2 regions of the Paenibacillus sp. MER TA 81-3 genome follow, and region 2 is predicted to be linked to the other one. Evidence: riboswitches for the same ligand, from Rfam matches in the RefSeq annotation. Region 2 holds a riboswitch; the other holds the start of a gene.

Region 1 (4,088 bases), on a different contig from region 2:
GTCCGAACAAGTCCAATCGCGTCCAGGGAATCGTCACAATCGGTGCAATGTCACCTATATACTTTCTCATTTGCAGCGAAATGTGGTCCTTGCATAAAATCAAATCAGGCTTTTGCTTTAATAAAGTTTGTCTGTAGGCTTCCCATGCCCGATCATAGATCGGCTTGGTCATGGATGGCGATTCCTTATCGATGTGTGTTGCGAATGGCTTTACGCCTAGTGTTAATAAATGATCGGTATAAGGATGCGAAAGAGATACGATATTGCTATGATGTTTCTTAATGTACACGGTTGGCGCTATGCCATTGCACACTTTGAACCTCCTGCTGAAATAAAACTCATCTTTATATCCAACATCACGGGCGATGTCACGAATTTTCTTGCGCGATACCAGCAAGTGCTCCTTTGCCTGGTTCATACGCAAATCGGTCAAATACTCGATTGGGCTTTTCTTCATTTTTTGTTTAAAAAGCTGGGAATAGTACGAGGGGTGCATACCCGCCATGTCCGCCAGCTTCCCTAGGGTGATATCCGTATGATAAGCCTGCTGCATGTACTGAATCGTGCCTTCCAGCGATTTTTCGGTGCGCTCGGAAATAGGCGCCGCTTTGTTATCCAATAGTACGCACAGCAGCTCATGCAAGTACAATTGCTTGCGTGAATCTTCCATTTCGTTTAGAGAAGCTCTGCCCCTAGTCAATAATTGAATCAGATGCCGAACGCGTTGGTACTGCTTGACCCGTATTTCCCCATGTTCGGGAAGCGTTAACTCCTTCTCATACACTCTTCTCAGCTCGGTCCATTCCGTAACGCGAAACATGTCAAACGCAATTCTGTACAGACTCAGACATTGAGTCGGGTCGCTCTCAGCTGCAACTACGAAGCCAGCAGGCAACAAATAAACGGATTTCCGTGATAGATCTATCGGTTGAAGTTCATCGTTCATGTATAATTTTCCGTGACCCTCCGTCACGAACAATAAGGTATGAGAAGCAAGCTCATGTCTCTCCCAGCCCGACGTAGCATCGACTGCTATGCATTCGATTTGTTTGATTTGAAGCAATGCTTTATGTAAAAAAATATGATGTTTCCCTTCGTCCACTTCTCTTTCCTCCAGCTTCATCTAAATCTAAGCATAATAATTTTTCCATATGAGTAAGAATGATTCTCAATGTCAGGTTCTTATTTTCTCATGCTTGGTTCCATCTGTCCAATGTTCACAGCACAGAATTAACAAGATGCCTTGATTTACATAAAAAAATCTCGTCTCCCTAAGAGACGAGATGAACTCGCGGTACCACTCTTGATAACAGATTGAACAACAAATGAAGCAGCTCCGACCTTTCATCCTCTCACTTTTTATGTGTTTTCATATGCTTCAGATAAAGACGGGTTTCCGTCACAACCACACCGGATAGACCTAGCAGTGCGACGAGGTTCGGCAGAGCCATTAAGCCATTCACAATGTCCGAGAGCTGCCAAATCAGCTCAAGCTTGATGAACGCGCCCAGACCGATCAGGACGATGAACACGATGCGGTAAGGCAGAATGGATTTGACTCCAAATAAATATTCCATGCAGCGTTCTCCGTAATAATTCCAGCCTAGAATCGTGGTAAAAGCGAACAGTATAAGGCAAAACATCAAAATGATGGATCCATACGGCATAGCTGCATCAAACGCCGCTTGGGTCATCTCTGCCCCATCAGTCGACCCGTTCCAAACCCCGGTTATAATCAATGTCAATCCCGTCAGAGAACAAATAATAATCGTATCGAAAAATGTGCCCGTCATGGATACAAGCCCTTGCTCCGCAGGCCACTTCACCTTTGCCGCAGCTGCCGCAATCGGAGCGCTGCCCAGACCAGATTCATTGGAAAATACACCTCTTGCGATACCATTCCGAATCGCCATCATGACCGTTGCGCCTAGGAATCCGCCCCCTGCTGCTGTCGCGTTAAAGGCGCCATGTAATATGAGCGACAGCGCATGAGGAATCTGATCCGCAAAAACAATAAGGACAATGCTGCTCGCTATTAAATAAATAATGGCCATCACAGGTACGACTTTGGTCGTTACATGCGAGATGCTCTTGAGCCCCCCAATTGTCACCAATGCTGTCAAAAGAGTCACAACACCCGCCGTAACCACTACGGGGATGCCCAAGCTTGACTGCGCGGAAGACACGATTGCATTGATTTGCGGGAAGGTGCCCACTCCAAACAGTGCAACCAATACTCCGCTCACGGCGAAGAAAACGGCAAGCGGTTTAAATTTAATGCCCAAACCTTTTTCAATGTAATACATGGGGCCGCCTGATATCTGTCCATTATCGTCAATCTTCCGAAATTTTACGGCCAATAGTCCTTCTGCATACTTGGTTGCCATTCCAAAGAACGCTGCCAACCACATCCAAAATAACGCACCAGGTCCACCTATTTTAATCGCAGTAGCTACCCCGACAATGTTGCCCGTACCGATCGTTGCCGCCAAAGCGGTAGCTAGCGCACCAAAGCTGGTTACGTCACCTTCGCCTTCATTTTTAGCTTTGAACACGAGCTTCAGGGCAAGAGGCAGACGAATCACCTGCAACAATCCAAGGCGGAATGTAAATATAATTCCCGTTCCTACCAACAAAATAAGAAGCGGCGGCCCCCATACAAAACGATTCACGCTGCCTAACCATTGTTCTAACATGTGCATAGAAATTCCCCTCATGATCTTTATTTATTGCCGAACGACATGAAAAAGAGCCAAATCGGTTGATTTGACTCCGGGGACATTTTTGCAGAATAGCAAATACGAGGATAAGTGAAACTAGTCACAATTCCAACGCAAAACGATGCCTGCACTTCTGCAATCCCTGTCCTTTTACCTGAGAGTTTTAACGTGTGAAATCACCCGTATTGCCCCTTCGGTGCTCCATGACGGAGTCTCTCCAGAGTCCTGTCCATCTACGGTCCTGCTTGCATTGCATTCGAATTCATCATTCGATAAATCAAGCGCCTGAGAGCTTTACCCCTTCGGCCAGACTGCTGCCTGTCTCCCGTAAACTTCATCCAGCTATAAAGTTTTATACTACATTATAGAGAACAGACTATCATTTCGCAAGGCTGATTAAATGGTAATATATCCCCGGAGGCTCACTTTAACCTTCGCTTATGCACGTTCATGAATATATGCAATGAATATGCAATAAAAATGTACATTATGCGTATTTCTCCCTTTTCTGCCTATAGAGCATTATGATATGGGCCTCCAGGATGATAAAAAAATCTCGTCTCATGAAGAGACGAGATGAACCCGCGGTGCCATTCATTTTATCGAATCAGGAAAATTTTACTACTCCGGCAAGCGGTAAACAGCGAACGGCTCTCCATAACGGAAAGGATAACTGATTTGATCCAGCTCTTCCAGTTGATTTGCATCAAGCTTTATCGATATGCTGTGCAGATTCTCCTCTAGTTGTTCAACCTTTGTAGCACCTACGATAACCGTTGACACGGAAGGTCTGTGAATGAGCCAAGACAGGGAAAGCGCACCGGGAGTGCAGCCTAAGTCGTGAGCAACACTGCTAATATTTCTGCTCAGAGTAATGCGGTCATCATTAAGGAACTTACTAAAGTTGGGATCGGTTTCCGCCCGCGAGCCTTCCGGTACCGCTTCCGTAGAACTGTATTTCCCGCTCAAAATACCACCGGCAAGCGGAAAATACGGGATGATGCCAATCCCCTGATCCTGACATAGAGGGACGAGCTCTTGCTCTGGAGTCCGATCGGCGAGAGAGTAGCTTGTCTGAATGGACACATAGCGGTTCAATCCAAGGTGCTCGCTCATGCCTACAGCCTTCATCAACTCCCAAGCCGCATAATTCGATGCCCCGATGTAACGTACTTTTCCCGAACGAACCATGTCGTCCAACGCCCTTAACGTTTCTTCCAGCGGTGTATGGGGATCGAACGTGTGGATTTGATAGAGATCGACATAATCCGTCTTCAGCCGCATCAGACTGTTGTCCAGCTCTTGCTGCAAGTGGTAACGCGACGACCCGCGATCATTCGGACCTTCCCCGCGAACTAACCCGGCTTT
Region 2 (4,088 bases):
GGCGGGCTTCTGGATGGACAGCGCGCGAGATGATGAGTTCCTTGCGCTTCGTCGCTCCGCTGGCCAGTGCGCCTGCTTCTGCCAGAGCAGTAGCACCGTCGTACATGCTGGCATTGGCCACAGCCATACCAGTCAATTCACAAATGTACGATTGAAACTCGAAGATGGCCTGCAGTTCACCTTGGCTAATTTCAGGCTGATACGGGGTGTACGCCGTGTAGAATTCAGAACGGGACACCACGTGATTGATAACGACAGGCACATGATGATCATAGAGACCGGCGCCCAAGAAGCTGGTATATCGTTCAAAGTCGGCGTTCTTATCCGCCAATTCCTTCATATGCTTCAGCAGGGCTGCTTCATCAAGCGCCTCGGACATCGGCAGAACGCCCGGATAGCGAACGGAAGCAGGGATATCTTGAAATAGTTCCTCAATGGAGGAGATGCCGATGACCTTCATCATGTCCACTTGGTCCTGTGCCGTCATCGGGATATAGCGATGCTTCATAGTTGGATTCGCTCCTTCTGTTTAGTTCGTCGCTCTTTTGTAGAATGGGGCTTTGATGACACGGGCCTTCAGCTGCTTCCCGCGAATTTCGACCATTACTTCCGTATCCAGCTCACTGTAAGCGGCATCAATTAAGGCAAGGCCTAGATTGCGCTTGAGTGTAGGGGACTTCGTTCCCGTCGTTACCTCGCCAACAGGATTCTCGTTGATTAATACAGGATAGTGGGAGCGTGGAATGCCCTTGTCTATCATTTCAATTCCGACAAGCTTGCGGCGAGGCCCATCAGCCTTCTGGCTGGCGAGTGCTTCCCGTCCGATGAAGTCTCCCTTATCCAGCTTGACGAAGAAACCAAGTCCTGCTTCAAGCGGCGAAATGTCGGCCGATATTTCTTGCCCATATAGCGGAAGCTTCGCTTCGAACCGCAGCGTATCACGCGCTCCCAACCCAGCAGGTACAAGCCCGTGCGCTTCGCCTGCTCTCATTAGCTCTGTCCATACCTGAGGCGCGTCTTCTGCTGCTACATACAGCTCAAATCCGTCTTCCCCGGTATACCCGGTACGGGAAATCAAGGCGCGCACGCCGCAGACGGCAGCGTCCCTCACAAATTGAAAAGGCTTCAGCTCAGCCAGCGGCGCGTCCGTAACATGAGCCGCGATCGCTTGCGCATTAGGACCTTGCAGCGCGAGCAATGCCGTGCTGTCAGACTTATTCTCTAGGACGACGTCGGCAGGGAGATGTTCTTGAAGCCATGCGAAGTCCTTGTCAATGTTGGAAGCATTGACCACCAGCATGTAATGATTTGCAGCCAGCCGATAAATGAGAATATCGTCGACGACGCCTCCGTTCGGATTGCATAAGAGGGAATACTGTGCTCTCCCGTCGACGAGACGGGTGACATCGTTCGTCGTCACGTGCTGCAGAAAGGCTTCTGCCGAAGAACCGCTTACGATAAATTCGCCCATATGGGAGACGTCGAACAAGCCTGCCTGAGTGCGGACGGCTTCGTGTTCCTTCTGAATGCCGCTGAATTGCACCGGCAGTTCCCATCCGCCGAAGTCGATGCAGCGAGCGCCGGGATAGTCGGCGTATAACGGGAATATCGGTGTTCTTTTTAACTGTGACATGACTTCACCTCGATCGTCTTATTAGTTAGGTATTGATAAAATAAAAAGACAGGCAGAAGAAAGCCAGCATGCCTGCGCCTACTGTATTCCTTCCGCTCTGTCCTTTGTACCTGAGAGTTACCTCGCGCATTCGCATACGCGAACGTTCCGAGTTTCCCCTTGGGTGACTCTAGTGAAAGAGTTCTCTCCAGAGATGCGTCCGGTAAAAGTCCTTTTGCCTGAGAGATTCACCCGTATGGGCTTACTCCTTCGGCGTTACCTGAGTGCGGTAATCTCTCCCCTTACCATCATTCGCGTGTGCAGTTGTTATACCTACATTATTACTTGATGCTTCCACACATTGTCAATCCATTTTTTGCGGATTGAAAAAAATGTTGTCCGAAATATTGACATATATCGAAGGCTGAACTACGCTATAGATGCGTGTTTTTGAACAACCTAGATTGATGTAAAATGCAACCTTGTTAAATTCATACAACGCGGATGAAGATGATTGGGAGAGACCGACACGGGGTTCCTTGTGCCGGCACCGAAGGAGCAAGCTGCCAACCTGCCGATTGGCAATTAATCTCTCAGGTACATGTACCGTCATCTGACGCAGCTCTGGAGAGCGCATTAGCCACCCAAGGGGTAAATTCGATCGTGTCCATATCGGTAGGATCGAGCACAAACTCTCAGGTACCGAGGACAGAGAAGAGGGCGAATAAGGCCTTTTCTTGTCTTTTTTTTACATGCGTATCTACACTACCAACTACAATTATGATGAAGAAATGAGGCGTTAGCATGAGTGAAGTGAAAGAGAATTTATTGTACAGCGAAGAACATGAGTGGGCTTTCGTCGTCGATGAACGCACCGTACGCATCGGAATTTCCGATCATGCACAGGCTCAATTGGGAGATATCGTATTTATTGAATTTCCTGAAATCGGTTCCACGCTTTCTGCGGGTGACAGCATGGGTTCAATTGAATCGGTAAAGACGGTATCGGAGCTGTATTGTCCTGTCAGCGGAAAGATTACGAAGGTGAACACCGGGCTGGAGGATGCGCCGGAACAGGTGAACAGCGCGCCTTACGACGGTGGTTGGCTTGCCGAACTCGAGATCGAAGGCAGCATGGAGGAAGCGCTCAAGCATTTGTTAAGCGCGGAGAAATATCAGGAGCTTATCGATTAAGCACAAGCAGCGAGATAGCAAGCGACACCTCCCAGTAATCGCGTTATGCGATCAGTGGGGGGTGTTTTTGCATTCGCAAGAAAGGATATAGAACGTGGTGTCTGGAATCATATATAAGAGCTACTACGGTCGAAGCAAGACCCAATGGAAAATAGAGAGCAGGATGTACGGATTGGGCGGCTAACAGCATATAGACTGCATACTGTACAGTGAATTTGGCTACATCTCTGACCAAAATTTCGAAGTTAGTAAAGAAGAAATACTGAACAAGGTTACGATAAACATAAGCTTAAAAAACTTAGAAATACCATATATTAAGAAAGAAATGAACGAGGAAGACATCACGAACGATACAGTGATTTGAGATTGAAGGAATTGACTTATCATTTTACACTAATAATGATGTTGATGTTGATGTTGATGTTGATGTTGATGTTGATGTTGATGAAGTTGCTCTATTTATGAAAAATATTGTTATAATTGAAAGAGGAAATACTGTGTTAAGGCAGCTGGTAAACTTAGAGATAGCGTATGCGAAAGTATATTCCAAGTGTTTTGCGGAAGACCATCTGATTCGATTTTGGGATGATGAGAATACGGATATGATACTCAAGGCGAAAAACAGAGCTGTTTTTCAATTTGCGACCTAATTAACAGACGGAAAGAGCTAAAAGACAGATCTCCTTAAAAATTACTAGAATGGATGTAAGGTGTATGAACTACAAACTAACAAGCAAAGCAGAAGAAATAAGCAAGTCTGAGGAATTACTATATGAGGTCTTGTTTAAACCGATTGGCTTAGACCAATCAGCGAGACAGCTGCTTAAAATTCCGGGAGACGAGTATCATTTTGTGGCGATGGAAGAGGATGAAGTAACCGGAGTGATGCTTGAGGAGAATTCGATTGAACAGACAAACTAGACTGCATTCAAGCATCATTGGCATCATTATTTTAATATTGCTATTCACTGTATCTCTCAACACCGATGATAGTGAAGCGGTCATAAAAACGCAATACGAGCCTGACCAATATACAAGCGACGACCTTCAAATTATAGACACCAAAACGGGAGACTTGTTACATATAGGCATGACTAAACAAGAAATTACGGAGCTGTACGGCAAAGAGGACAAAATCCAGTTTAACCTGTACCAATATGAGGGATTGCGCATCGCTTATCGAGATGATGTCGTGGTCCAATTTTTCCTATCCATTAATGATAATCAATCGAATCGATTTCAAACATACAGAGAAATTGGTTTAGGAGATTCATTAGAACAA

Evidence for each region. Region 2 has a riboswitch for glycine ahead of gcvH (glycine cleavage system protein GcvH). Riboswitches for the same ligand answer to the same signal wherever they lie in the genome.
Region 1: another riboswitch for glycine. It lies ahead of M3650_RS18420 (alanine/glycine:cation symporter family protein); the one in region 2 lies ahead of gcvH (glycine cleavage system protein GcvH).

What each region holds. Positions count from the first base shown of each region.
Region 1 is NZ_JAMAWB010000012.1:90,716-94,803, reverse strand. Features, by position in the region: gene M3650_RS18425 (helix-turn-helix domain-containing protein) at 1-1,102, opposite strand, end outside; gene M3650_RS18420 (alanine/glycine:cation symporter family protein) at 1,353-2,702, opposite strand; glycine riboswitch at 2,853-2,951, opposite strand; gene M3650_RS18415 (aldo/keto reductase) at 3,342-4,088, opposite strand, start outside.
Region 2 is NZ_JAMAWB010000027.1:56,951-61,038, reverse strand. Features, by position in the region: gene gcvPA (aminomethyl-transferring glycine dehydrogenase subunit GcvPA) at 1-508, opposite strand, end outside; gene gcvT (glycine cleavage system aminomethyltransferase GcvT) at 530-1,633, opposite strand; glycine riboswitch at 1,721-1,829, opposite strand; glycine riboswitch at 1,830-1,924, opposite strand; glycine riboswitch at 2,118-2,230, shown strand; gene gcvH (glycine cleavage system protein GcvH) at 2,417-2,806, shown strand; gene M3650_RS27385 (hypothetical protein) at 3,521-3,727, shown strand; gene M3650_RS27380 (hypothetical protein) at 3,711-4,088, shown strand, end outside.